3 regions of the Methylocystis borbori genome follow, and region 3 is predicted to be linked to each of the others. Evidence: predicted binding sites of a transcription regulator. Region 3 holds the regulator's gene; each other region holds the start of a gene.

Region 1 (9,685 bases), on a different contig from region 3:
TCTCGCGCTCACGGCGTCGGGGCGGCCCACGGCGACAGTCTATGACGGCTCCTGGTCGGAATGGGGCGCGCGAGAAGATCTGCCCGTTGTCAAGGATGAGGATAATTTGCATAAAAAATAGACGTATATCGCCTAATATATGATCATATGGCGCAGATAATAAGCGTACAGCCTATGATCGGCGCCATAACTTTGGCCATGGCGCCGCCATTGCTGCAATGTTAGAAGCTCGGCGGCGCTCTAGCCGAAGCCTATAGCAGCCGGCGGGCGGGGCTTCAGCTGAACGCGCGAGGAAATTGAATGAAGAAAGTCGAGGCGATCATCAAGCCCTTCAAGCTCGATGAAGTGAAGGAGGCGTTGCAGGCCGCCGGTCTGCAAGGCATCACGGTCACGGAGGCGAAGGGCTTTGGTCGCCAAAAAGGGCATACGGAACTCTATCGCGGCGCCGAATATGTCGTGGACTTTCTTCCCAAAGTAAAAATAGAGATCGTTCTTGCGGACGACGCCGTGGAGCGCGCGGTGGAGGCCATTCGCAAGGCGGCGCAGACCGGGCGCATCGGCGATGGCAAGATATTTGTTTCGAATGTGGAAGGCGCGATCCGAATCCGCACCGGCGAAACAGGGACGGACGCCATCTAACCAGCGAGCCCCCGCGTCATGAGCTTCCTCGACAAAATCTTTAAGCGCTTCGCGGCTCCCGCCGGACAAGCAACGGATCAGCAAGCAACGGATCAGAAAGATCAACCAAGAGAGGCATCGACCGACATGACAACGGCCAAGGACGTACTGAAGCTGATCAAGGACAACGACGTCAAATACGTCGATTTCCGTTTCACCGACCCGCGCGGCAAATGGCAGCATGTGACGTTCGACATTTCGATCGTCGATGAGGAAGCTCTCACCCAAGGCATCATGTTCGACGGTTCGTCCATCGCCGGCTGGAAAGCGATCAACGAGTCGGACATGACTCTCGTTCCCGACCTCGAGGCGACCGCGATCGATCCCTTCTTCGCGGCGTCGACGCTTTCCATCGTCTGCGATGTGGTCGAGCCCTTGACCGGCCAGCCCTATAATCGCGACCCGCGCGGCATCGCCAAGAAGGCGCTCGAATATCTGAAGTCCACCGGCATCGGCGACACCGCCTATTTCGGCCCCGAGGCCGAATTCTTCGTCTTCGACGACGTGCGCTTCTCCGCCGAACCCTATGACACCGGCTTCACGCTCGACTCCTCCGAACTGCCGTCCAATTCCGGCACCGCCTATGAGGGCGGCAATCTCGGCCACCGCGTGCGCACCAAGGGCGGCTATTTCCCGGTGCCGCCGGTCGACTCGGCGCAGGACATGCGCAGCGAAATGCTCGCCGCCATGGCCGCGATGGGCGTCAAGGTCGAGAAGCACCATCACGAGGTCGCTTCGGCGCAGCACGAACTCGGATTGAAGTTCGAAACGCTCGTCACCGTCGCCGACCATCTGCAGATCTATAAATACGCCATCCATCAGGTCGCGCATTCCTACGGCAAGTCGGCGACCTTCATGCCCAAGCCCGTCTATGGCGACAACGGCTCCGGCATGCATGTCCATCAGTCGATCTGGAAGGACGGCAAGCCGCTCTTCGCGGGCGACCAATACGCCGGCCTCTCCCAGGAATGCCTGTGGTATATCGGCGGCATCATCAAGCACGCCAAGGCGCTGAACGCCTTCACCAACCCTTCGACGAATTCCTATAAGCGTCTGGTTCCGGGCTTCGAGGCGCCGGTGCTGCTCGCCTATTCGTCGCGCAACCGTTCGGCCTCCTGCCGCATCCCCTTCGGCTCCAGCCCGAAGACGAAGCGCATCGAGGTTCGCTTCCCCGATCCGACGGCGAATCCCTATCTCGCCTTCTCGGCCATGCTGCTCGCCGGCCTCGACGGCATCCAGAACAAGCTCGATCCGGGCGCGCCGGCCGACAAGGACCTCTACGACCTGCCGCCCGAAGAGTTGAAGGCGATCCCGACGGTTTGCGGCAGCCTGCGCGAAGCGCTGCAGAGCCTTCAGGCCGACCACGCCTTCCTGACCGCCGGCGGCGTGTTCAGCGAGGACTTCATCCAGTCCTATATCGACCTCAAGTTCCAGGACGTCTATCGCTTCGAGATGACGCCGCATCCGGTCGAGTTCGACATGTATTACAGCTACTGAGGAACCACGCCGCTGCGCCTGGCGAGGGCGGCGAGACTATCGAACCGGAAGGCGACGCATCGCCTTCCGGTTTTTTTTGCGCCTGTTATTGGACGGCGCGCGACGGCGCGAGAATCTTGTCACGCAAGCGTCATGGACGTGTCATTTCTTTTGGCGACATTACGGCGAAAGCAAGAACGCCCAACGATACATCGGACCCCAGAAAGCCGCATCCCAAAGAGCCGTTCCACGTCGATCGCGCGCTTGCCGCAGCGGGGTGGTTCGGCCGCATGATTTGGCGCAACGGAGAAAAGCCATGAAACTGCGAGCCCTTCCGGCCGTCTTCGCCGCCATTGTGGCTTTGACCGCAGGCGCGGCCGCATTCGACATGGAGCTCTCTCCCTATAACGTCGTCAATGGACTGTCGGGAAAGTTGAAGTCCGTCGGCTCGGACACGATGCATCACGAAATGGAGCTCTGGGCCGAGGGATTTCAGTCAATCTATCCGAATGTGTCGATCGAACTCATCGGCAAGGGCTCGAATACGGCGCCGCCCGCCCTCCTTTCCGGCGAAGCGCAGCTTGGCCCGATGTCGCGGCAGATGACGCCCGACGAGATCGGCGCCTTCGAGGCGAAATACGGCTATAAACCCACGGCCGTTCTCGTGGCGATCGACGCGCTCGCGATCTATGTCCATAAGGACAACCCGCTTCAATGCATCAGCATGGAGCAAATAGAACGGGTTTTCGCCGCCGACCCCAAAGGCGGCGGCGGCAAGAGCATCCGCACCTGGGGCGAGCTTGGCCTCACCGGCGAATGGGCGACAAAGCCCATCGACATGCAGAGCCGAAACAATCTGTCCGGCACCTACAAATATTTCAAACAGCACGTCTTGGGCGGGGGCGACTTCAAAGACGTGGTGCAAATGCAGGTCGGGTCGGAAGCCGTCGTCAGCGAAGTGGCGAAAGACAAATATGCGATGGGCTATTCCGGCATCGGCTACAAGACGGCTGACGTTCGCGCGGTTCCCTTGAACTCGGGAAAAAGCTGCTATGAGGCGACGTTCGACAACACGTACTCAAAGAAATATCCCCTCGCGAGAGGCCTCTATATTTATGTGCTGAAAGATCCCAAGAAGCCGATCGACACGCTCAGCGGCGAATTCGTCAAATATGTCCTCTCCAAGGATGGACAGACCCAGGCCAAGCGGGGCGGCTATTACCCGATCACCCGCAATATCCGCGAGCATGAGCTGACGCGGCTTGGACTTCTCGCCTCGGCGCGCTGAATTATTGGCAAATGCGATAGGCGTCGCTCGATCCATGCCGCTCGATGTCGACATGTAAATGGTTCGCATGGGCGGCGTCGGAGCCCGGCCCGAGCACCGTCGTGAACCAGCCGCAGGCCGCCGTTCTCAACGTCTTGAAATAAGCGGTCGACTGCGGATCGTCCTGCTTTTCGACCGCGACTTTGCGTCCATTGGAGAAAATGAAGGCGCTTAAATCAATAGCGATCCCCTTGCCATGCGCGCTGAGCTTGCCGCCGGTCTGGCGATTGCGGCCGCGGCACTCATAGCCCGGCCCGGAATCGATCGCGACAAGCGGCGCCTCCATCGTCGCGGCGCCGAGCGGCGCTGCGAGATTCTTCACAAAATCCGCAAATTGAATCGCGAAGGGACAATCGAGTTGCGGCGTCCCATTGAAAGCGACGCGCCGGTCGCCAAGCTTGAGCGCCGAAAGACGGACAGGCGCGTTTATGCCGCAACCGTCGAGCGGCGCCGCCGGCGCGGGCGTTTGCTCGAAGAGGACGCCCGCCGCGCGCAAATTGTCGAAGCATGTTTCGACCGCCTCCGCAGGCTTTGTCGTCTCCGGCGGCGGCTTCGCTTCTGCAGGCTTCGTCTCGACAGGCTTCGAGGCCTGCGGCAGGTTGGGGCGGCGCGGCGGCAGCGGCGGCGCGTCCCGCGCGGCGGCCGCCGTCGCGACGAGAGAGCACAGGAGAATGGACGCGCCGAAGCGCTCTCGCGCCGCCTTTAAAGGGGAAAGCTTCGCTCTTTTCCATATCCCCAATCGCGCCATCCTTCTCATTCGACTTGAAGGCGCCTAAATTGGAGCGAGCGGAGGAAAGCCCCATGTCGAACGCCATCACCGTCACTGTGCCGCATAATCTCGGCGTCGAAGCGGCGAAAGCCCGTATCGCCGAACAACTGACCAGAATGCAGCGGGACTATGTGGACAAGATCGGCCATTCCGAGGTCGCCTGGGCCGGCGACGTCGCGACCATTCGCGTCGTGACTCTCGGGCAGACGGCGACGGCGGAGGTCGCGGTCATGAATGATCAGTTGCGCATTGACGTGCAGCTTCCGTGGGTCCTGTCGGCGCTTTCCGGCAAGGTGCAGGAACTCGTCAACCGCAACGCCAATGACGCGCTGCGCATCGGCCATACGCCTCCGAAAGGATGACAAGATAAGGATAAAGCGGCTCAACCAGCCGGCTCTTATTCCGTCTCGCATATCTCCGCTTCTCGGAATCGCCGCGCCTTGCCGGGCTTTCATAGGCCGACCTCCTGTTCGCCGATATTTCGCGGCAACATCCTAGGGGATATGAAAGGCGCGTCGCAAAAGGCAAGACGGCGCAGGAATTTTGTAAAGCGCCTCCATGAATCATCGATTCGTGAAGGACCTGTTTCGTCGATGGGCGCATTTTCCATGCGAAGCCCGCATTCGCTTCGCCGGAAACCGCTCTAATTGCCGCTTCTGCGGCCGAAATCGGGCGCAGCCGTATCCTGCCCCTGCTCGATAATCGAGCGCCGGATTTCCCGCGTGCGCGAGAAGAATTCAAAAAGCCCCTGCCCGTCGCCGCGCCGGATCATCCGCTGGAGCGCGCTCAAATCCTCGTTGAAGCGTCCGAGCATTTCGAGGACCGCATCCTTATTGGCGAGAAAAATGTCGCGCCACATGATGGGGTCCGAAGCCGCGATGCGCGTGAAGTCGCGAAAGCCCGAGGCCGAGAATTTGATGACTTCGGAGCGCGTCTCGTCGCCGAAATCATCCGCCGTGCCGACGATATTATAGGCGATGAGATGCGGCAGATGGCTCGTGAGCGCGAGCACCGCGTCGTGATGCGCGACGCTCATCGTCTCGACCTTGGCGCCAAGCCGCGTCCAGAACGCCATGAGCTTTTCCACCGCCGACGCATCGGCGCCATCGGGCGGCGTCAAGATGCACCAGCGGTTTTGAAAAAGCATCGCGAAGCCGGCGTCGGGCCCGGAAAATTCAGTGCCGGCGATCGGATGGGCGGGGATGAAACGCGTGCGTTCGGAAAGATGCGGCGCCATTTGCGCGACCACCGCGCCTTTCACCGAGCCGACATCCGAGACAACGGCGCCTTTCGGCAGATACGGTGCGATCTTTTGCGCGACCTCGCCGCAGACGCCGACCGGCGTGCAGACAATGACAAGATCGGCGCCTGCGAGCGCCTCCGCATGATCTTCCGTCGCAAGATCGGCGAGGCCGAGTTCGCGCGCGCGCGCGACGACGGACGGCGACGAATCCATGAGCGCGATATGTCGCGCCGCGCCGAATTCGCGCGCCGCGCGGGCGATCGAGGAGCCGATGAGGCCGACGCCGATAAGCGCGAGCCGCTCGCAGACGGGCTCAGCCATGAAGGCTTGCTCGCGCGCTTTCGCGCGCGCCCGCGCCTTGCATGAATTCGGCGAGCGCCGCGACGACCTTCTCATTCGCTTCCTGCGAACCGACGGTGAGGCGCAGAAAGTCGGGCATGCCATAGGCGGCGACGGCGCGCAGCACCAGCCCGCGCGCGGTGAGGAAACGGTCGGCGTCCGCCGCCGTAAGGCCCTTTGCTTCGGGAAAACGGATGGCGACGAAATTCGCGGCGCTCGGCAGGACGGTCAGGCCCAGCGCGGCGATCTCGCGCGTCAGCCAGGGCAGCCAGCGTTCATTATGCCCGACCGCCGCGGCGAGATGCGCCTCGTCCGCGAGCGCGGCGATCGCCGCCACAGACCCCGCGCTCGAAACATTGAAGGGCGAGCGAATTCTGTTCAGCGCGTCGATGACATGCGCGGGGCCATAGCCCCAGCCGACGCGCAGCGCCGCGAGCCCGTAGATTTTCGAGAAAGTGCGCGTCATCACGACATTCTCATGCGCGTTCACGAGCGCGACGCCCGCCTCGTAATCCTCGCGCCGCACATATTCGGCATAGGCCGCGTCGAGCACGAGCAGCACATGGGCAGGAAGCGAAGCCGCGAGCCGCGCGACGTCGCGCGCCGGCAGATAGGTTCCGGTCGGATTGTTCGGATTGGCGAGAAAAACGATTTTCGTCTTCTCGTTCACGCAGGCGAGCAGCGCGTCGACATTCGCCGTGTAATGCGTCTCCGGCGCGACGATAGGCGTTCCGCCGGCGGCGAGAATGACGATTTTATATTCGAGAAAGCCATATTGGCTGTAGACGCCTTCGTCGCCGGGCCCGACATAGGCGAGCGCGAGCAGCTCCAGAATATTGTCGGAGCCGGCGCCGGCGATGATGCGGGCAGGATCGAGGCCGTGGCGGGCGCCGATCGCCTCGCGCAGCGCCCGCGACGAGCCTTCTGGATAGAGCGCGATCTCCGGCGCCATGTCGCGCAGCGCCTCGATGGCGCGCGGCGAGGGCCCGAGCGGCGTTTCATTGGCCGACAATTTGAAGACGCGCCCGGCTCCAGGCGCGGCGCTCTTGCCGGGCACGTAAGGATCGATCGCGAGAACGCTCGGGCGCGGTGCGGGACGCGTCATGGTCAACTCCCTGGCGCGAAGACGCCGCTGCGCGCATCGTCCAATTGAAAGCGCATCGCATGGCTGCCGATGACGTCGACGCGCGCGCCTTCGATCCCCGCCGCCGCCATCGCCCCGGCGAAGCCGCGGGCGTCCGCGTCGCCCGCCGCCGCGACAAGCAGCGCGAGCCCTTCGGGATGCGGCGCGCTCGCCAGAATTTCGCCCTTGAGCGTGGAAAACGCGCCGGGCAGCGCATGGGTCCAGCGCGCGAGGCCGACGGCGTAGAGCGACACGCCATGCGCCATCGCCTCCGGCGCGAGTCGCGCGACGACAAAGACGGGCAGGCCGGCGGGATGATTGGGCCGCTCGACAAAAGGCAGCCGGGCGATGATTTTCGGCGCGTCCTCGCCGACAAGGCGCATCCACCAGGCGCCGTCGGCGAGGCCGCCCGTCGCGCGCAGCACGCCGAGATCGCCCTGCGAGGCCGCCACGGCGTCGATTACGGCGCCCGCGCCGTGATGGGCGACATAGGGCACGGTGAAGCCGAAATGGAAGCGCGCGGAATCGCGCATTTGCGCGTCGCCGCCGGAATCATCGGCATGCACGCAATAATTCGCCTGCACATAGGTGAAGGTGGAGACGATGACGCGCCAGACGCCTTCCACGGCGTCGACGGGCAAAAGGCCCTGATGGCGCGCGACCAGCGCGCGCATCATCTGCGCCTCGCGGTCGGGGCGAAAGGCGGGGCCCGCGCCCTGCTCGCGCTTGACCGCGATCAGCCGGTCGATGATTTCGCCGCGCTGCATCAGCAGCCGATGCATCTCGAGATCGATGCGGTCGATCTCGTCGCGCAGTTCGGCGAGCGTATCGGCGGCGGGTTTGAGCAAGGGCGCGTCCTGCATGGCGCTCTCTCTTAGGCCAGCGCGGAACGGGAGGCAACGAAAGGCGGCGCGCCGGCCGCCGACCCTGTCGGCGCGCTGGGGCGTCACATTGCGCCCGGCGACGACGCCATTCGAAACGAAAAAACGGCGGTTTTTCAGTTCGACTTTCGCCGTGGCGATCGCCGCCACAGAATGACCGGAATTGCCGACCATAGCCGATGTCCGTCACCTTCCGAATGCTAGTGACGGCGACCTCAGCTCTGCACTGACATTCAGCGGGTTTGCGCCGGAATATTCTCGGTCGGGCGATAGGTCATCGGGGCTTAAAAATCATGATCAGGGACGAAGGGATCGCCGAATCCGGCGACAGCAGCGAGGAAGCTCTGAGCGGGCTTGCGCCGGGGCGTCTCAACCGCCGGTCGTTTCTGCTCGGCTCCGCCGCCGGTCTCGGCGCGGCCGGTCTCGCCGGCTGCGTGTCCGACGACATGGGCCGGGCCGAGGCGGCGCGGTTCTACGCCGCCGTGCCCAATGAGAAATACCCGATCCCGGCGGTCGACATCGGCAAGCTCCATCCGAAATATTTTCGCAAGATAGTGCGCTACGAAAGCAAAGAGGCGCCCGGCACGATTATCGTCGATCCCGCCAATTATTATGTCTACCGCATCGAAGGCGACGGAAACGCCACCCGCTACGGCGCCAATGTCAGCCGCACGGGCTTCCTGTGGAGCGGCGACGTTTATGTCGGGCGCAAGGCCGAATGGCCCACCTGGACGCCGCCAAAAGAGATGATGGCGCGCCAGCCGGAGGCGCGCAAATACGCCCGCGGCATGCCGGGAGGTCTGGAAAATCCGCTCGGCGCCCGCGTGCTGTATCTCTATAAGAACGGCGCCTACACGGTCTACACGATCTACAGCACCAGCGACCCCGAGACGATCGGCCAGGGCATCACCAGCGGCTGCACCGGCCTCCTCAGCCAGGACATGCTCGACCTCTATTCGCGCACGCCGATCAAGACCAAGGTGGTCATGCTGCCGGCGTAGGGAGGGGCGCGCAAGCGTCCCTGCTAGCTCGGGACGATCGGATAAAGGGTTTCCTCATCCTGAGGAGGCCTCGAAGAGGCCGTCTCGAAGGACGAGGAAACCCGTTTTCGCGCATTTTTCCTCACTCGATCACCCTGGGTAGGGTCTCAGTTTGAATTTCAGCTTGTAACCCGCAGCATTCGCGCCACCAAGCGGATGATGAATGGCTTGATGGACCCTTCTCGGACCTTCCGGTGGAAAGGCGCGCTGAACGAAACCGCGTGCAATTTTGAAAGTATATTTAGGATAGCGTAAACTTTTTTCTGGGGCTGAATTCTTATACGCCCAGCTGACACTAGCATCGGTAGGATGAACGACCCTACCGGAGAATCATCAATGACCGCCGCAAACCACTCTCTCGCGCCGGCACCAAAAAAGCGCGCTTCGCGAGCGATTTGCCCCCGTCCCCGTACGCCACACTCGGGGGATGACGAGTTTTTTTCGATTACGAAAGGACATATCGGTGACTAAGAAATGGGAAATTGTGCCGGGTTCAGATTTATCGGACCGCTCAAAATGGCGGCCATTGGGCGGCGACCGCTACGCGGCTATTCGCGCGCGGATACTGATTGTCGAATCTGATGGTGAGAATTCCCTACCCGGTCCCGTTATTGAGGAACTTAACGTTGGGCCGCATGTTGCCCACGAGATAAAGATAAAACGCCAGATCACAAATATCCGGACCGATACTATTTCAAACGCGATCAAGTTTGCGACGAGTTCTCGCGTATGCGATCGATTAGCGGCAAAACTCGGTGCAGAATTCAGTGCCAAAATTCCTGGCTTCTCTGGAAAAATAGACTCTGAAA
Region 2 (9,685 bases), on a different contig from region 3:
TTTGTCGGCGGCCGCCGCCTGGGGCGTCGTCGGCTTTGCGGCGGCGGCGCGGGCGGCCGCGCCCGGCGCGTCGATCCGCTTCTCGTCGAGGTTGAGCGTCGCGCGCGGACGGACCAGCGTGACGGCCGCGACATTCAGCCGGCCGGCGACGAGGGGCAGGAGATCGACGTCGCCGCGTAGCGCGTCGGCATCGATGAAGAGGGCGCCGTTGCGGTCGGCGAATGAGACGCTGTCGACTGCGATGGTCGGCCGCGGCAGCAGCGAGAAGCGCGCGCGCCCGCGCGCCGAGACGTAAAGGCCGGAAGAGCCCTGCAATTGAACGGCGATAGCGTCGACGAGGGCGGTCGGGGAAAAGAGCCAGGGCGCGACCGCCGCCTCCAAACCGATGAGACCGGCTGAGACGATGGCCGCGAGCGCCAGCCAGCGCGCGGCGGCGCGGGCGCGCGAGCGGGCGGGAGAAGGCTTTTCGGTCACATTGGGCGACGGCAAGCCGTGGACGCTCCTGGACAGGTCTCTTTCTGAGCTTTTCTCGGGGAAGCGCGGCAATAAAGTGGCGTTGGAAGGATAAGATGCGGCGGGCGGCAAGCCCGGGCTATTGGCGCGGGGCCGCCCGCTTATCCACGCAGTGGTCCTATCGGAGCAGTTTCTCTATCGCGAAAACCACTCCGGCGATGGCCAGAACGGCGCCAAACAGCCAACGCGCAAGGTCGGTCTTCAGATTGGCGAAATCGGTCCGGATATCCGCTCGCAGCAGGTCGATATCGGTCTTCGTGGCGACTGACTCCCGCAGCGCGGCGTCCAATGCGTCGGCTTGCGCACGGGCCTGCCTATCATCGAAGCCGGCTTCCTTAAGCCGGTCGATATAAGCAAGCCGGTCGAATGTGAGGGCGGGACTCGTCATGTCAAAAGGATAGGCGTCGGAGGCCGGTGAATCAATCGGTTCGGCTTCTCGTCCTTATTCTCCGCGAGAAGCTCGAAACTCCAATTGCCGAGGCGGCGCGTTGTCGCCAGGGCTGCGGCCGAAGGAATTCAGCGCGCGCCGCCGCGGGAGACCTCATTGCGCAGCGCCGTCAGGATTTCCTCGACGTAAAAGGGCTTTTCGACCATGGCGTGATGCAGATGCGCTTCCGGCAGGCCGGCGCGTCCGCAGCCGGTCGTAAAGACGAAAGGACAGCCTTTCGCCGCCAGCGCGTCCGCGACGGGGTCGATCGTCTCATGGCCGAGATTGACGTCGAGCAGCGCGAGATCGACGCCGTCGGCGCGCGCGAGCCTGATCGCTTCGTCGACGCTGCGCGCCATGCCGGCGATCACCAGCCCATATTCGGTCAGGGTCTCTTCGAGCGCCAGCGCGATATAGGGATCGTCTTCGACAATCAGAACCCTTCGCCCGAGCAAGGGATCGCTCGGTCGTTGCGGCTCATCGCTCGGTGAGCCCTTTGGGGTGAGGCCCGGGGCGCCAGAGACCGACATTTTTTTATGGTGGGGCTCTTTGCCGCGCTTGTCTACCTTTCGCGTGGCGTTTCCGTCGAATTCGCGCGCCAAATGGCTAACGCCGCCCATAGAGCGAGCCAAAGCCAGCTCAGGATCGTCAGCCCGCCGCCGATCGGCGCGGCGAAGGGAAAGAGCTTTCCGGCAAAATAGACGCGGGCGGCGAGATCGGCGGAAAAAAGCGTTGTCCCAGCCTGCAGCGAGAAGGCCGCGGCGGCGAGCCAGAAAGAGGGCATAGCGCGCAGCAGCGCGGCGAGCCCGAGGCCCGCCGCCGCGTGGAGCGTCAGGAACTGGCTCGCGGTCCCGAGCAAGGGGTTCGCCTCAAGATGCGCCGCGGCGGCCGCGAGCGCGACGCCCGCCGCGCCCTGCAGCGCCGCGATCAGCGCGACGAAAAGGCTCGATTTCATGGATTGGCTCCGCTTTGAAGACGCGGCGCGGCAGGTTCTTCGGCTGTAGCGCCGCGAAGGGCGTCGGCGCGACGATACAGACGTCGGGATGGATCCGCCACTTCGCCGCGCCGTCTTTACTCCCCGGCGCCGGCGTGCGCGGCCGAGCCAACCTCGCAAAGGCGCGGGCCGCGACCTATATTGCTCCGACGAGTCCCGATGGAGCTAAGAATGAGCGGAATAGGCGTCGTCATCTGCATCGCCATCGCGGCCTCGGCCGCGCTTGGCGTCTATTTACGTCTGCGGCAAATGGCGACGGTCGCGGCGCATCGCGACAGCGTGCCGGTCGATTTCGCCCGCGACGTGACGCTCGACGAACATCGCCGCGCCGCCGACTACACGATCGCGCGCACGAAATTCTCGATCGTCGAGAAAGTCTTCGACGCGGCTTTTTCGATTCTGTGGCTCGCCTTCCTGCTCGCGCCGCTCTACGCCGCGATCGCAAGCTTCATCGAGCCGGGACTGACGCGCAGCGTCGTTACCGTTCTCGCTTTCGGCTTTATCGGCGATCTCATGGACATGCCCTTTTCGGCGGCCAAAGCCTTCTGGCTCGAGGAGCGGTTCGGCTTCAACCGTCTCACGCCCGCGAGATTTCTTGCCGATGAAGCGAAGACGAGCGCGCTGGAGCTCGCCATCACCGCCCCGTCGCTTTTCGCCATGTTCGCGCTGCTGCGCGCCACGCCGCAGACGTGGTGGCTTATGGCTTATGTCGCCTTCATGGCGCTGATGATCGCGATGACGATTCTCTATCCGACGCTCATCGCGCCGCTCTTCAATAAATTCGCGCCGCTCGACGAAGGCGTCCTGAAGCGGCGCATGGAGGCGCTGCTCGCCAAATGCGGCTTCGAGTCGAAGGGTCTCTTCGTGATGGACGCATCGAAGCGCTCCACTCACGGCAACGCCTATTTCAGCGGCTTCGGCAAGGCGAAGCGCATCGTCTTTTTCGACACGCTGCTCGAGAAACATTCTCCGGACGAAATCGAGTCGATCCTCGCCCATGAACTCGGCCATTTCAAATTCGGCCATGTGCGTCAGATGCTGCTGCAAGGGGCGGCGCTCGCCTTTCTTGGCTTCGCGGCGCTCTGGTGGGCCTTCGGCTCCGACGTTTTCGCCGGCTGGTTCGGCCTGCCGAGCGATCCCGGCCTCGTGCTCGTCGCGCTGTTTCTCGTGAAAGAGCCGATCGCGCATGTGCTGTCGCCGCTCTTCGCCTGGCGGTCGCGCCGCGCCGAATTCGAAGCCGACGCCTTCGCGCGCGACGTGGTCGGCAAGGAGCCGATGATCTCGGCCTTGACGCGGCTGACGCGCGACAATCTCGCGACGCTGACGCCCGACCCGCTCTATGCGAGCTTCTACTTCTCGCATCCGCCCGTGCCGGTGCGCGTCGCGCGTTTGCGCATGGCGTCATAGAACATGTCCGTGAGTCGCTTCACGAACATGCTCTGATTTTCGAGAAGGCTTACCAATAGACTTGGGCGCGCGCCTCGAAGAGGTCGGGATGCGCGCCGTTGAAATAAGCGCCTTGGCGCGTAGGAACGCCGGAGGAGAAGAGCGCGTAGTCATTGAGCGGCGCCGAGGCTTGCAGCACATGCGTCCAGTTGAACTGGAAGTGGAATCCGTTATCGGGATACCAGTTGATGCCGAGCGTGGCGTTCTGCTGGCGGCCGCCGACGACGCCGGCGTTGGCGATATAGGACGTCGCCGCCGGATTGGGCGCGATCAAGGTCGTATAGGCGAGCATATTATAGAGGCCTGAGCCGGAGTAAGGGCCGCTATTGAGATTGACCTCGCTGTAGCGCGCGGCGACGCCGAGCGCGCCGAAGCCGCCTTCGCTCAGCGGATGCTTGATCTTGATCTGGTTGAAATTCGCGCCGATCTTATTCGTCACGTCATAGGCCGCCGCGCGCTCTTCGCCCGTCAGATACCACTGGCCGTAGACATAAAAGCCGCTGAAATATTGCGAGCCGCCACCGGGCGCAAAGGCGCCGGCGAGACGCGCGAGCGCGATATTCGTCGTATTTCGGTTGACCTGCTGCCCGAGATATTCGGCTTGCAGCGAGAAGGGTCCATGCGCGGCGGAAAGTTCGACGCCGAAAGACTCGACATTGTTGACGCAATGCGCCGAGGAGGCGGACGACCACACCGGCAGGATGATCGAACCGCAAGAAAGATCAGGCGTTCCGAGCAGGCCCTGATTGAGGATATAGGCTTCCGAACGGATGCGGTTGCCGACACGCAGAACGCGGTCGTCGGACAAGCCCGTCGCGCTGTTGGGCTGATGATAGCGGCCCGAGACGCCGACATGCAGGAGATCATGCTCGGTCAGGATCGGCGCATAGGTCGCGCGGCCGGTGAATTCGAAATATTGGCCCCCGCCGGTCGAAGCCCACCCCGTCTTGGCCGGAATGAAATAGGGGACCGAAACGGCCGTCGAAGGATTGGTATTCAGATCCTCGAAACTCGTGGTGAAGACGCCGCCTTTCGCGCTCCAATTGTCGCCATAGGCGCCGATGGCCGCGCCGAGATGGCGGCTGGGCGCGATGGTTTCGACGGCCATGGCGCGTTCGATGAAGTCGCGGAAGCGCGATGATGTGGTGAACTCCAGGCTGAACGGCTCGAAATAGCTGCCGATATGGATGAAGGCGGGGTCCTTGGTGAAGGGCAGGGAGAGGATGGGATGCTGCAGTCCGAGGTAGAAATCGCGAATGCCGCCCTGCACCGGCGCGTTGAAGGGCGTTCCATATTGCGAGCCGGCGAAATCATATTGCAGCTTGTAGAACCAATATTTCGCCGCCTTGCCTTCGATTTCGAGGCGCACCTGACGCACGCCCGCCTGATCGGACCAGCCGTTGAGCGGCTGAGTAATCCCGCCGCCGTCGAATTGCATGCGGCCGCCGATCTTGAAATTATAGGCCTTGTCCGCGGTCTCGACGAACAGCCCGTTCTTGAAGGAAACGAAAACCGGCGGCATCAGCGGCGTCGAGGATTGTTGCTTCGCGGCGGCTCCCGAAGCTTCAGCCGCTGTTCGCGCGACGCCTGTGGCGTGCTGCGCCTGCTCTTTCGCCTCGCGCGATTGACGCCGTAGCTTCGCGACTTCCGCTTCGAGCGGCCGCAGCTTGGCGATCTGGGCTTCGAGCGCGCGCAATCTTGCTTCCATGGCGTCGTCGCTTGAGGCGGCGTTCGCCGCCGTGGCCGCCAGAAGCGCCGCGAGCGCGCTCCCCGCGGTTATATGGCTCCTCGCAGAGAATGCCGGTTGTTTCACTGCATTTGCTCCTCAATCGATGGCGACGCAAAAGTGTCATGTCGCTGTAACAATAAGTTGCAACTTTATATTTTCTTGTGTTTTTCTGGCGGCAAGAATTATTGCTCGCACACGTCTCAATGGCGCCGTGCGCTGGCGCGCGCCGCGACAGAGCGGCATGCGTTTTTTCGCGCAAAGCGCCCTTTGAACTTTTGGAATCGATTACGTTATCCGCGTTTGGGCGATTGCGCCGTTATGCGGCGCGATCTGGCGCGAATCGTTCGAAAGCACGGCGCGACTGCGTCGACCGCGAGGCAGGACTGGCGAGGGGGTGTGGGTATCGGCGGCCGGGGCCGCTTATCGATTCGTCGCTTCGACGAAGCCGATGAGCCCTTTGAGGAGCGTAACGGGATCGGGCGGACAGCCGCGAATATGGAGATCGACCGGAACGACCGCCGCGACGGAGCCGACGCAGGCGTAGCTCTCCGCAAAAACGCCGCAGCCAAAGGCGCAATCGCCGACGGCGATCACCCATTTGGGATCGGGCGTCGCCGCATAGGTGCGCTCCAGAGCTTCGCGCATATTCTTGGTCACCGGGCCGGTGACGATCAGCGCGTCGGCATGGCGCGGCGAGGCGACGAAACGCAGGCCGAATCTTTCGATATCGTAGTAGGCGTTGTTCAGCGCGTGAATCTCAAGTTCGCAGCCGTTGCAAGAGCCCGCGTCCACTTCGCGGATGGACAGACTGCGCCCCAGTTTCTGGCGGATGGCGCGCCCCAGCGTATAGCCGAGCTCGGCGACCGAGGCCGCCTCGGGCTTTGGCGGCGACTCGGTCAGAGCGCGGCGGAGCAAACCTTGAAGCAAGAATTTCTGCATGGCGCGGCGGTCTTAAAGGTCGGGCCCCGAATAGGAGCAGTTGAAGGACTTGTTGCAGAGCGGGAAGTCCGCGACGATATTGCCCTTGATCGCCGCTTCGAGCAGCGGCCACTGGAACCAGGAGGGATCGCGCAGATGACAGCGCGCGACTGCGCCGTCCGCGCCGATGCGCAGCCAGACGAAAATATCGCCGCGAAAGCCTTCGACGAGCGCCGCGCCCTCGCATGGCGCGTCTTTCGTCGGCTCCCAGTCCTGCATGATCGGACCTTGCGGGAGATGGTCGAGAATATGCGCGACGATTTTCAAAGAGGCCCTGATCTCGTCGAAGCGGACCCAGACGCGCGCGTCGACGTCGCCGTCGGTCGAGAGGCCGATTTCGAAATCGAACTCGGAATAGGGGGCATAGCCGACGGCTTTGCGCGCGTCGAACTCCCGTCCCGACGCGCGGCCGACAAAGCCGCCGCAGGCGTATTGTCGGACGAGTTCCTTGCTGACCACGCCCGTTCCCACCGTGCGGTCCTGCAGCGAGGTGGTGTCGCCAAAGAGCGCGATGAGGCGCGGCGTCATCAACTCGATCCAGTCGAGAAGCCCGCGCAGCGCCTGCTTCCCGTCTTCGTCCAGATCCGCAACGACCCCGCCGGGCGCGATGCGGTCCATCATCAGTCGATGGCCGAAGCAGCCTGAGGCGGCGCGCAGGATTCTTTCGCGCACGATCGCGCAATGCGCATGCATGAGCGCAAAAGCGGCGTCGTTGCAGATCGCGCCAATATCGCCGAAATGATTGGCGAGCCGTTCGAGCTCGGCCATCAGCGCGCGCAGATGCAGGGCGCGCGGCGGAGCCTCGAGGCCGAGCGCCGCTTCCACCGCCTGCGCGAAGGCGAGGCCATAGGCGACCGTGCTGTCGCCGGAAACGCGCGCCGCGAGATTCGCCGCGCGCGCGATCGACGCGCCCGCCATCAATTGATCGACGCCTTTATGGGTGAAGCCGAGCCTTTCCTCGAGGCGCACGACGGTCTCGCCATTGGCGGAAAAACGGAAATGTCCGGGCTCGATGATCCCCGCATGGACCGGGCCCACGGGAATCTGATGCAGCGGCTCGCCTTCCGCCGCGAGAAAGACATAAGGGTCGCTTGTCGAAGCGATCTCCTCGCGCGCGCCGCCGGGATGGCGCAGCCCCCATCTTCCATGATCGAGCCAGCGCCTGTCGTCGGGCGCGCCTTCGGCCTTGAGGCCGTAAAGATCGGAGATCGTCCGCTCCAGCCGCAGCGCCGGCGGATGTACGCGTCCGACCGACGGAAAGCTTCCTTTCGGGCAATCCAGGGTGACGATGCGGATGCGCGGCGTCTCGCGCTCCAAGATCGCCATGTGAACCTGGGCGCTTTCGCCCCAGAGGCTGACCAGGTCGAGCCGGCCTTTCGCGAGTTCCTCGGCGACGGCGAGCCAGCCCGCCGCATCGACGCTCTCGCGCGGCCAGGGCCGGCAACCCGCATCGGGCGAAGGGGGCGTTATTTCCTTAGGGGCGATGTTCATCGTTGCGACGCTCATCCGAGGAGCCGGGCTACGTTCTGGAACCAGGCGACGATATGGGATGGAAGATAGAGGCCTGCGAGCAGGACCAGCGCAAGATGCGCATAGAGCGGAATGACGGAGGCCTTCACTTCGGCTTCGCGTCCTGTCGGCTCGCCGAACGCCATTCCGGTGAGCCGCAGCAGCAGGGCGCCGAATGCGAGGAGCAGGCCGAACACGAGGGGGATGGCGAGCAGCGGCTGACGAGCGAAGGTGGAGCTCACAACCAGAAACTCGCTCATGAAAATGCCGAGCGGCGGCAGGCCGACGATCGCCATCACGCCGGCGACGAGGCCCCAGCCGAGTATGGGCTGGCTTTGCGTCAGTCCCCTGATGTCGGCGATTTTCTGCGTGCCGGAGACCTGCGTGATATGCCCGACGGCGAAGAAGATCGCCGATTTCGTCAGGCTGTGCATGGTCATGTGCAAGAGGCCCGCAAAATTCGCGAGCGGCCCGCCCATGCCGAAGGCGAAGGCGATGATGCCCATATGCTCGATCGAGGAATAGGCGAAGAGCCGCTTGATGTCGTCGCGACGGTAAAGCATGAACGCCGCCAAGATCAGCGAGAGCAATCCGAGCGTGATCATCAGCGGCCCCGGCGCGATCGCCGCGGCATTGGCGGTCAGCAGCATTTTGAATCGCAGCACCGCGTAAAGCGCGACATTGAGAAGAAGGCCGGAAAGAACCGCCGAGATCGGCGTCGGGCCTTCCGCATGGGCGTCGGGCAGCCAGGCGTGCATGGGCGCAAGGCCGACCTTGGTCCCATAGCCGAGAATGAGAAAGACGAAAGCGACATTGAGCATGCGCGGATTGAATTGCGGCGCCTGCTCCATGAGCGTCTTCCAGACCATGGCGTCATAGCCCTGGCCGATCGCCGGCTCCGCCGCCATATAGACGAGAATCGTGCCAAAGAGGGCGAGCGCGATGCCGACGCTGCCGAGGATGAAATATTTCCAGGCGGCTTCCAGCGCATGCGGCGTGCGATAAATGCCGACCATCAGCACGGTGGTGAGCGTCGCGACTTCGATCGCGACCCACATCAGGCCGATGTTACTCGCGAGCAAGGCGAGATTCATCGCGCACATCAGCGTCTGATACATCGCGTGATAGAAGCGCACATTGACCGGGCCGAGCTTGCCCGTCTCGATCTCATGTTCGATGTAGCTCGCGCTGTAGATGCTCGTCGTAAAGCCGATGAAGGTCGACAGCACGATGAAGACGATGTTGAGATCGTCGACAAAGAGATAGGTTCCGGTTTCCGGCTCGGTCAGCAGGAGAATGAGCGCGAAGAGAAAGGTCGCCCCCGAAGCGCAGAGATTGATGATCGCCGAGCGCCGATATTCCGACTCGAAGGCGAGAACGCAGGCGGCGATAGCCGGGATCGCGACCAGCATATTGGAGACCAGAAAGAGGTTGGAATTCATCTGCGCTCTCCCCGGAGGCGATCAAGCTCATAGAGATCGACGGTGTCGAAGCGCTCGCGAATGCGAAACAGGAAGACGCCGATCACGATAAAGGCGATGAGAATCGAGAAAGCGACGCTGATCTCGACGACGAGCGGCATGCCGTTGGCGCCCGCGGCGGCGAGGATCAGTCCATTCTCCAGGGACATGAAGCCGACGATCTGGCTCACCGCATTGCGTCGCGTCACCATCATCAGGAGGCCGAGCAGCACGATCGCCATGGCGAAGGCGACGTCTTCCCGCGCCATTGGATCGGCGCTCGCCGTCGCCGGCAGCACGACGACAAGCGACAGCGCCATCAGGAAGATGCCGATGAGCATCGTCACGCCGACGCCGCCGATGACTTCCACCGTGCGGTGAATGCCGAGCCGCCTGATGATGGCGCGAAGGCTGAATGGGATGATCAGCGCCTTGAAGATCAAGGCGATGGCCGCCGTCACGTAAAGATGGGGGGCGTCCTGGTAATAGGCCTGCCAGGCGACCGACAGGGACAGGATGACGGCGTGCAGGGCGAAGATGTTGATGAGCCCCGACAGCCGGTCCTGATAGAGCAGCATGAAACTCGTGAGCACCAGCGCGCCCGCGAAAAGATGCGCGATGTCGAAGGT
Region 3 (9,685 bases):
CTGGGCGTCGCTGCGCGAAACGATCACGCGCATTATGGAAGAACGTTCGAATTGAGCGACGCGCAGGGCAAGCCTCAATGCCGATGGTGACGCAAAAGCCGACATGGCGCGAGCAGGCGATAGATCTCCTCGCGGCGGCGATCAACGCTCTGCCCGAACCGATTTTCCTCATCGACGCGGAGACGCGCGTCGCCGCCGCCAACGCCGCCGCGCAGGCCTTGGCGCCCGCCGTGCGCCTCGACGAACCCTTGTCGCGCAGCCTGCGTTCGCCCGACATGCTCGACGCCGTGGCGCGGGTGCTCGCCGGGGGCGAGGCGGAAAAAACCGTCTGGGTCGAGCGACTCCCGGTCGAATGCTGGTTCGAAGCGCATATTGCGCCGGTCGAGATCGAGGGGTTGGACGCGATCGCCATGATCAGCCTGCGCGATCTGACCGAGTCCCGGCGCGTCGAACGCATGCGCGTCGATTTCGTCGCCAACGCCAGCCATGAATTGCGCACGCCGCTCGCCTCGCTCCTCGGCTTCGTCGAAACATTGCAGGGCCCGGCGCGCGACGACGCCGCGACGCGCGAAAAATTCCTCGGCATCATGCGCGAGCAGGCGCAGCGCATGGCGCGCCTCGTCGACGATCTTCTGTCGCTCTCCCGCATCGAGCAGCACATGCATGTTCGTCCGGCGACGCCGGTCGATCTCACGCTTCTCGTCGCGCATATCGTCGACACGCTCTCGCAAATGGCGGAAGACAATGGGATGACGATCCATCTCGATCTTGCCCCCAATGTCGTCGCGCCGGGCGATCGCGACGAATTGGCGCGCGTCGTCGAAAATCTCGTCGAGAACGCGCTGAAATATGGATGCGGCGACGACGCGACGAAGAAATCGGTCGAGATCGCGCTCTCGCGCAAGGGCGCCCTCGTTCATCTAACGGTGCGGGATCATGGCCCCGGCGTCGCGCCCGAGCATATTCCCCGGCTCACCGAGCGCTTCTACCGGGTCGACGCCGGCAAGAGCCGCGCGAAGGGCGGCACGGGTCTTGGCCTCGCCATCGTCAAGCATATCGTGCTGCGCCATCGCGGGCGCCTGTCGATTGAATCCGCGCTTGGCGAGGGGACGCTTTTTCGGGTGGTTCTGCCTGCCGGCGACGTCATATGACAGATTGATATGACACATTGAATTAAAATAAGAATTTCTGTCATATTATTGTAATGTAAACGTCACAAAACCCTATTGTCGAGCCGCTAGTTTCCGCCTCGCGATGGCGCGGGGCGCATCGCGCATCCATTCTCGAGCTGAAAAGAGACCTTCAAATGCTCTCGACGATCTTCAAGCGCGGCGTTGGCGCAGCGCTCGCTCTCGCCGTTATGGCGGGCGTGGCGAACGCGCTGGATATTTCCGGCGCGGGGGCGACCTTCCCCTATCCGATCTATGCGAAATGGGCGGATTCGTATCGGAAGGAAACCGGGAACGGCCTTAATTATCAGTCGATTGGTTCCGGAGGCGGCATCAAGCAGATCAAGGCGCGCACCGTCACTTTCGGGGCGAGCGACCAGCCGCTCAAATCCGAAGATCTCGCCGCTTCCGGCCTCATCCAATGGCCGCAGGTGATCGGCGGCATCGTGCCGGTGATCAATCTCCAAGGGATCGTCGGCGGCGATCTGACGCTCGACGGGACGACGCTCGCCAAGATCTTCCTCGGCGAAATCGACAAGTGGGACGATCCGGCGATCAAGAAGCTCAATCCCAAGGCGAAATTGCCGTCGCAGCCCATCGTCGTCGTGCATCGTTCGGACGGTTCGGGAACCACCTTCAATTTCACGAACTATCTTTCGAAGGTTTCCGACGAATGGAAGACCAAGGTCGGCGAGAACACTTCGGTCGAATGGCCGGTGGGCATCGGCGCCAAGGGCAATGAGGGCGTGGCCAACAACGTCGCCAACACCAAGGGCGCGCTCGGCTATGTCGAATACGCCTACGCCAAGCAGAACAAGCTGACCTATACGAAGATGATCAACAAGGACGGCAAGGTCGTCGCGCCGAACAGCGAGTCCTTCCAGTCCGCGGCGGCGGGCGCCGACTGGGCGCATGCCGAGGGCTTCTACGAAATCCTCACCAATGAGCCCGGCGCCAAGTCCTGGCCGATCACTGCGGCGACCTTCATCCTTCTCCCCAAGGAGCCCAAGGACGAAGCCGCGACGGCAGAGGCGCTGAAATTCTTCGCCTGGGCCTTCGCCAATGGCGGCAAGGCCGCGGAAGAGCTCGACTATATTCCCATGCCCAAGCCGGTGGTCGAACTCATCAAGAAGAGCTGGGCCGGCGTGAAGGGCGCGGACGGCAAGCCTCTGTCGCACTGATGCGGCGCGCGCGCCGCGCGAATGATCGATTTTCCGGCGGCGGCTTCAGCGGCCGCCGGAACTGGCCGGAGCAAGTTTCTCAAAAAAGTTGACAGACTTTTTCGGAACTTGCTCAGGCTGATCGATCTGGAGGGATTTCTGGTCGATCGGATGATGTCGGTCCGATCGGAAAGCGCGCGAAAGGCGCCGCTCGACGGAAAGCCCGGCGTCGGGAGTGGAGCGGATGTTCTCGATCGAACCGAACCGGCGCGAAGCCAATGGAGCCGGGCAGGAGGCGGATTCGCACATGTCGGATATTGTTCTGGAGCAATCGGCGTCGCCCATCGTCGCGGTGGATCGAACGCGCGTCCTCGGCCGGCTGGCTCTCGTCGACCGGGTGTTTCTGCAGGTCACCCGCGCCTCGGCGGTGATCGTGCTCGTCATCCTCGGCGGCGTGATCATCTCGCTCGTTTACGGCTCCTGGCCGGCGATGAAGACGTTCGGCATCGGCTTCCTCGTCTCGCAATCCTGGAATCCCGTCACCGAGAATTTCGGCGCGCTGCCGGCGATCTACGGCACGGTGCTCACCTCCGTCATCGCCATGCTGATCGCCGTGCCCGTGGGCCTTGGGATCGCGATCTTCCTGACCGAGCTTTGCCCCTATTCGCTGCGCCGGCCGATCGGCACGGCGATCGAACTGCTCGCCGGCATCCCCTCGATCATCTACGGCATCTGGGGCCTCTTCGTGCTCGCGCCCTTCCTGCAGCAGCATGTGCAGCCGGCGCTGATCTCGGCCTTCGGCGACATTCCGATCTTCTCGACGCTTTTCGCCGGGCCGCCCTATGGCATCGGCACGCTGACGGCGGGCTTCATCCTCGCCATCATGGTCCTGCCCTTCATCGCGTCGATCTCGCGCGACGTGTTCGAAACCGTGCCTCCGGTGCTGAAGGAGGCGGCCTGGGGCATCGGCTCGACGACGTGGGAAGTGATGCGCTACGTTGTCATGCCTTACACGCGCGTCGGCGTCATCGGCGGGGTGATGCTGGGTCTTGGCCGCGCGCTCGGCGAGACGATGGCGGTCACCTTCGTCATCGGCAATGCGCATAAGATATCAGGCTCGCTGCTCGCGCCGGGCACGACCATTTCCGCGACCATCGCCAATGAATTCACCGAGGCGGTCGGCGACCTCTACACATCGGCGCTGATCGAACTCGGCCTCATCCTCTTCGTCATCACCTTCATCGTCCTCGCTTTCGCGCGCTACATGCTGATGCGGATCGAGCGGAAGGCAGCGTGAGAAAGATCGAAGTCATGTCGCTTTACGCCTCACGCCGCAGCGCCAACTCCATCTCCATCACCCTGTGCTGGGTGGCGGCGGTGTTCGGCCTGTTCTGGTTGTTCCTGATCCTCGCTTCGCTCGTCTATGAGGGCGTGCGCGGCCTCTCGCCCGCCGTCTTCACCCAAATGACGCCGCCGCCGGGCATGGACGGCGGCCTGCTCAACGCCATCGCCGGATCGCTCGTCATGACGCTCATCGGCGTCGCGATCGGCACGCCGCTCGGCATGCTGGCCGGCACTTACATGGCGGAATATGGACGCTATACGAAGCTGACGGTGGTTGTGCGCTTCATCAACGACATTCTGCTCAGCGCGCCCTCGATCGTCGTCGGTCTCTTCGTCTATACGATCCTCGTTCACCCGATCGGGCATTTCTCGGCGATCTCGGGCGCCGTGGCGCTGGCCTTGCTGGTGGTTCCCGTCGTCGTGCGCACTACCGAGGACATGCTGCTGCTGGTGCCGGGGTCGATGCGCGAAGCGGCTTCGGCGCTCGGCGCGCCGCGCTCCCATGTCGTCGGCAAGGTCGCTTATCGCGCCGCCAAGGCCGGCCTTGTCACCGGCGTGTTGCTCGCCATCGCGCGCGTCTCCGGCGAGACCGCGCCGCTCCTGTTCACCGCCCTCAACAACCAGTTCTGGAGCAGCGACCTCGCCGCGCCGATGGCGAGCCTGCCTGTCGTCATCTTCCAGTTCGCGCTCTCGCCATACAAGGACTGGCAGCAACTCGCCTGGACGGGCGCGCTGCTCATCACCGTCGCTGTTCTCGCTCTCTCGATCGCGGCCCGCGCCCTCAGCGCCGGGCGGAGGAAATCGAAATGAACGCCGCTGCTCAAATCGCCCAGGTAAAGGAACCGCTGACCAAAGTCTCGATGCGCAATCTCGACTTCTACTACGGCGAGTCGCATTCGCTCAAAAACGTCACCATGCCGCTATACACGAATAAGGTGACGTCTTTCATCGGCCCGTCGGGCTGCGGCAAGTCCACGCTGCTGCGCGTCCTGAACCGCATGTACGATCTCTATCCCGGCCAGCGCGCCGAAGGCGAGGTGCTGCTCGACGGCGAAAATATTCTCGATCCGGCGATCGACCTCAACGCGTTGCGCTCCCGGGTGGGCATGATCTTTCAAAAGCCGACGCCCTTTCCGATGTCGATCTACGAAAACATCGCTTTCGGCATCCGGCTCTACGAGAAGCTGCCGCGCGCCGACATGGACGCCCGCGTCGAGGCCGCGCTGCGCGGCGCCGCCTTGTGGGATGAGGTGAAGGACAAGCTCCAGACCAGCGGACTCGGTCTTTCCGGCGGCCAGCAACAGCGCCTGTGCATCGCCCGCAGCGTGGCGGTGCAGCCTGAGATTATTCTGTTCGATGAACCGTGTTCTGCGCTCGATCCGATCTCGACGGCGAAGGTCGAGGAGCTGATCGACGAATTGTCTTCCCGCTACACCATCGCGATCGTCACGCACAACATGCAGCAGGCGGTGCGCGTCTCCGACTATACCGCTTTCATGTATCTCGGCGAGCTTGTCGAATTCGGTGAGACCGACGACGTGTTCAACAAGCCGCAAGAAAAGCGCACGCTCGACTATATCACCGGCCGTTTCGGCTAACCAGCGATCCAAGGACGGCGCTCATGAGCGACCATATCGTCAAATCCTATGACCGTGACCTCGAAGCCCTCGGCCGGCGCATCGCCGAAATGGGCGGCGTCGCGGAGAAGATGCTGGCCGAGGCCATGGACGCGCTGTCGGCCTTCGACATCGATCTCGCCCATCGCGTCGTCTCCAGCGACCCGCGGCTCGACGCGCTGCAGCGCGAGATCGAGGAGAACGCCATTCTCACCATCGCGCGGCGCCAGCCGCTCGCGGTGGATCTGCGCGAATGCATCGCCGCGATCCGCATCTCCGGCGACATAGAGCGGGTCGGCGATCTCGCCAAGAACATCGCCAAACGCACGCTGAAGATCGCCTCGGAGGCGCGCGTGCCGCGCGCCATCGTCGGCCTCAAGTCGATGCACGAAATCGCCGCCATGCAATTGAAGGACGCGCTCGACGCCTATGCGCTGCGCGACACCGAGCGGGCGCGCGCGGTCTGGGAAAACGACACCGATCTCGACGCGCTCGAGGATTCGGTGTTTCGCGACCTCCTCACCTTCATGATGGAGGACCCGCGCAACATCTCCTTTTGCACGCATCTTCTGTTCTGCTCGAAAAATCTCGAGCGGATCGGCGACCACACCACGAATATTTCCGAGACTGTCGTCTATCTCGTCACCGGAGAGGCGATGCCGGTGGAGCGGCCCAAATCGCGCGCACCTGACTTCGGGGTCAAGGACGAGGCGGCGCAATGAACGAAACGACTTCCGCAGTCCTTCAGCGGAACGGGAAAGGCGATCGCGCGCCGCGCATTCTCCTCGTCGAGGACGAGACCTCGCTCGCGACGCTGCTGGTCTATAATTTGGAGGCGGAAGGCTATCAGGTCGAGCATGTCGACAATGGCGACGAAGCGGAGCTGCGGCTCGCCGAGTCGCCGCCCGATCTTGTTATTCTGGACTGGATGCTGCCGGGCGTCTCCGGCCTGGAGATTTGCCGGCGCCTGCGCGCGCGCGACAGCGCGAGGGACATGCCGGTGATCATGCTCACCGCTCGCGGCGAGGAAGGGGAGCGCGTGCGCGGCCTCTCGGTCGGAGCCGACGATTACGTCGTCAAGCCCTTCTCGACGCCAGAGCTCATGGCGCGGGTGCGGGCGCTGCTGCGTCGCGCCCGTCCCGAGCGCGTCGCGTCTAAGCTCACGCTCGGCGACATTGACCTCGACCGCGACACGCGCCGCGTGCGGCGCGGCGGGCGTGAAATCCATCTCGGCCCGACCGAATTCCGGCTGCTCGAATATTTCATGGAGAAGCCCGGCCGCGTCTTCACCCGCGCGCAGCTTCTCGACAGCGTCTGGGGCATGTCGGCGGAGATCGACGAGCGCACGGTCGACGTGCATGTCGGCCGGCTCCGCAAGGCGCTGATCCGCGGCCGCGAAAAGGATCCGATCCGCACCGTGCGCGGCGCCGGCTATTCCTTCGACGAGACTTTCGGACACGACTGATACGGATCTGATTGATCCATGCGCTTGGCGTCATTCCCGCCGAGGCGCAGTCCCGAGCGGAAATCCTGAGCGACATCCATGACGTTCGTTACGCATCGCGAACGCCGCCGAGCCGTTCGCGCGTAGACGGCGCGACGCGCCGCGCATCACGCGTAGCGTTGCGCCCGCAATTGATCGCGCGCGCGGCGTCTGTCCTGCGCCGGCTGATAGGCGACCCGCGCATGATAGCCGCAGTAGGGTCCGCCGCCGACCGTCGCCTTGCCGCCGCAGAAACGAAATTCCGGCGTCGTCGGATCGCCCATCGGCCAGCGGCACATGGACTCGCGCAGCTCCATCAGCGTCACGCGCTCCGAAATGGGGATGACCACTTCCTCCTCCCGCGCAACGCGGGGCGCGGCGAGGGCGTGCGGCGCGAAGGCCAAAGCGAGATTGCCATGCGTGGGCGCGCCGTTCATGCGCGCCTGGTTCTGACGCGGCGGTTTGGCCGCGCGCGGCCGTGGCGCCGCCGCCGTCTTCGCCCGCTCGGCGAGTCCCAGGCGATGAATCTTGCCGATCACGGCGTTGCGCGTGATGCCGGGTCCAAGTTCAGCGGCCACCTGGCTTGCGCTCAAGCCGTCGGTCCACAGTTTGCGCAGCAGTTCGACGCGTTCGTCGGTCCATGACATTGGATTCTCCCCTCCATCGGGTCGAGCGCGGATCGGAGTCTTTCCCCGACCGCAGCGCTGGCGTTTAGGCGCAGCGGCGATGAAACGCGCATCAACACTCGAGAGAACGCGCCCCAACCCACGCCGCGGGCGCTCACTAAAAACTCATGGATTTATTTTGAATCACGCGAGAGTCCCGCTGGCAAGCGCAAGAGGGGGTTCTCAACAGTCTTTCGCTGTGGGCGGCGCCCATGAGACTCATTTTTATCTTCTCCAAAGCCTCGCTTGCCGCCGCGGTTCGCCGCCGACAAACCACGGCCCGCCATGGATTTGACCGCGCCGCGCCGCAAGCTTAAAATCCCGTCTTGAACTGCCGCCCTAAAAAGGCGGCGCTTTGTTTTTCTGGCCCCTGCGGCGGCGGGCCTGATGGAGCAGGACTTTTGACGTCAGCGCTGTTTCCGACCTATGCGCGGGCCGATCTCGCCTTCACGCGCGGAGAAGGCGCGTGGCTGACCGCCGAGAACGGCGACCGCTATCTCGATTTCGGCGCGGGAGTCGCCGTGCTGTCGCTCGGCCATAATCATCCGCATCTCGTCGAGGCTTTGAAGCGCGCCGCCGAGTCCCCCTGGCACGTCTCCAATCTCTATCGCATCCCTCAGGCGGAGCGTCTCGCCGAGCGTCTCTGCACGGCGACATTCGCCGATCTTGTCTTCTTCGTTAATTCCGGCGCCGAGGCCGTGGAATGCGCGATCAAGACCGCGCGGAAATATCATGCGGCGAACGGCCAGCCCGAGCGCTATCGGCTGATCACCTTCGAGGGCGCCTTTCACGGCCGCACGCTTGCGACCATCGCCGCCGGCGGCAACGCCAAATATCTCGAAGGCTTCGGTCCGCCGCTCGAGGGCTTCGACCAGGTTCCCTTCGGCGACTTCGAGGCGGTCGAAGCCGCGATCACGAATGAAACGGCGGGCGTCCTGCTGGAGCCGATCCAGGGCGAAGGCGGCTTGCGCGTCTTTTCCGCCGCCTTTCTGACGAAGTTGCGCGCGCTCTGCGACGCGCGCGGCCTGCTGCTCGTTTTCGACGAGGTTCAATGCGGCGTCGGCCGCGCCGGCACATTCCTCGCCTGCGAACATGCTGGCGTCGCGCCCGACATCGCCGCGCTCGCCAAGGGACTTGGCGGCGGCTTTCCGATCGGCGCCTGTCTTTCGACGCGCGAAGCGGCCAAGGGGATGACGCTCGGCGCGCATGGCTCCACTTTCGGCGGCAATCCGCTGGCGGCGTCGGTCGGCGCGGCGGTGCTCGACATCGTGCTGGGCGAGGGCTTCCTCGCGCGCGTCGCGCGCCTTGGCGCGCTGTTGCGGCAAAGGCTCGCCGAGCTTGAAGACCGCTATCCGGCGATCATCGAGGAGGTGCGCGGCGAAGGCTTGATGTTCGGGCTCAAGACGCGCATCCCCAACGGCGATTTCGCGGCGGCCGCCCGCGCGCAGGGGCTCTTGACCGTGCTCGCCGGCGACAATGTCGTGCGCCTGCTGCCGCCGCTCATCATCGACGAAGCCGACATCGCCGAGGCCGTGTCCCGGCTCTCGGCCGCTTGCGCGCGCCTCGCCGCCCCGGCCGAGAAAGTGGGAGCGGCGTGATGACCGCGCATTCGGTGACGCGTCCGCGCTCCTTTCTCGATCTCTCCGATCATTCCGGCGAAGAGCTGCGCCGCATTCTGGAGATCGCCAGATCCCTGAAGGCGCGCCGCGTCAAAGGCGTCGAGCCGCAAGAGCGCCCGCTCGCGGGCAAATATCTCGGCATGGTGTTCGACAAGCCTTCGACCCGCACGCGAGTCTCTTTCGACGTCGCCATGCGCGATCTTGGCGGCGAGACCATCATGCTGACGGGCGCCGAAATGCAGCTCGGGCGCGGCGAGACCATCGCCGACACGGCGCGCGTCCTGTCGCGCTTCCTCGACGCGATCATGATCCGCATTCTCTCGCATGACGATCTTGTCGATCTCGGGCGTTACGCGACGATCCCCGTCATCAACGGCCTCACCAAATTCTCGCATCCCTGCCAGGTGATGGCGGATGTGCTGACCTTCGAGGAGCGCCTCGGGCCGATCGAGGGCCGCACGGTCGCCTGGAGCGGCGACGCCAATAATGTGCTTGCGAGCTGGATTCACGCGGCGGCGCGGCTCGGATTCACCATCAATGTCGCGACGCCGGCCGAGCTTGCGCCATCGGCGGAGATCGTCGCCTGGGCGAAGGCCAATGGCGCGGCGGTCAATCTCATGCGCGACGCC

Evidence for each region. Region 3 encodes PhoB, which activates phosphate uptake and scavenging genes when phosphate is short. Its sites were predicted from a motif close to TGTCATNNANCTGTCAT; they were not measured.
Region 1: the regulator PhoB is predicted to act here: its motif matches at 2,293-2,309, upstream of V3H18_RS04240 (PstS family phosphate ABC transporter substrate-binding protein).
Region 2: the regulator PhoB is predicted to act here: its motif matches at 5,228-5,244, upstream of V3H18_RS02290 (OprO/OprP family phosphate-selective porin).

What each region holds. Positions count from the first base shown of each region.
Region 1 is NZ_JAZHYN010000008.1:20,278-29,962, forward strand. It holds gene sseA (3-mercaptopyruvate sulfurtransferase) at 1-121, shown strand, start outside; gene V3H18_RS04230 (P-II family nitrogen regulator) at 301-639, shown strand; gene glnA (type I glutamate--ammonia ligase) at 766-2,175, shown strand; gene V3H18_RS04240 (PstS family phosphate ABC transporter substrate-binding protein) at 2,471-3,442, shown strand; gene V3H18_RS04245 (extensin-like domain-containing protein) at 3,444-4,229, opposite strand; gene V3H18_RS04250 (polyhydroxyalkanoic acid system family protein) at 4,283-4,612, shown strand; gene V3H18_RS04255 (prephenate/arogenate dehydrogenase family protein) at 4,894-5,814, opposite strand; gene hisC (histidinol-phosphate transaminase) at 5,807-6,937, opposite strand; gene V3H18_RS04265 (chorismate mutase) at 6,940-7,818, opposite strand; gene V3H18_RS04270 (L,D-transpeptidase) at 8,130-8,837, shown strand; gene V3H18_RS04275 (hypothetical protein) at 9,340-9,685, shown strand, end outside.
Region 2 is NZ_JAZHYN010000004.1:38,239-47,923, forward strand. It holds gene V3H18_RS02265 (AsmA family protein) at 1-489, opposite strand, end outside; gene V3H18_RS02270 (hypothetical protein) at 632-901, opposite strand; gene V3H18_RS02275 (response regulator) at 1,030-1,395, opposite strand; gene V3H18_RS02280 (DUF423 domain-containing protein) at 1,503-1,895, opposite strand; gene V3H18_RS02285 (M48 family metallopeptidase) at 2,106-3,341, shown strand; gene V3H18_RS02290 (OprO/OprP family phosphate-selective porin) at 3,391-5,193, opposite strand; gene V3H18_RS02295 (NADH-quinone oxidoreductase subunit B family protein) at 5,530-6,048, opposite strand; gene V3H18_RS02300 (hydrogenase large subunit) at 6,061-7,578, opposite strand; gene V3H18_RS02305 (hydrogenase 4 subunit F) at 7,590-9,038, opposite strand; gene V3H18_RS02310 (hydrogenase-4 component E) at 9,035-9,685, opposite strand, start outside.
Region 3 is NZ_JAZHYN010000016.1:23,692-33,376, reverse strand. It holds gene V3H18_RS07340 (lysylphosphatidylglycerol synthase domain-containing protein) at 1-55, shown strand, start outside; gene V3H18_RS07335 (ATP-binding protein) at 84-1,151, shown strand; gene pstS (phosphate ABC transporter substrate-binding protein PstS) at 1,307-2,350, shown strand; gene V3H18_RS07325 (hypothetical protein) at 2,396-2,638, opposite strand; gene pstC (phosphate ABC transporter permease subunit PstC) at 2,637-3,626, shown strand; gene pstA (phosphate ABC transporter permease PstA) at 3,641-4,483, shown strand; gene pstB (phosphate ABC transporter ATP-binding protein PstB) at 4,480-5,271, shown strand; gene phoU (phosphate signaling complex protein PhoU) at 5,295-6,011, shown strand; gene phoB (phosphate regulon transcriptional regulator PhoB) at 6,008-6,754, shown strand; gene V3H18_RS07295 (GcrA family cell cycle regulator) at 6,901-7,419, opposite strand; gene V3H18_RS07290 (aspartate aminotransferase family protein) at 7,839-9,035, shown strand; gene argF (ornithine carbamoyltransferase) at 9,035-9,685, shown strand, end outside.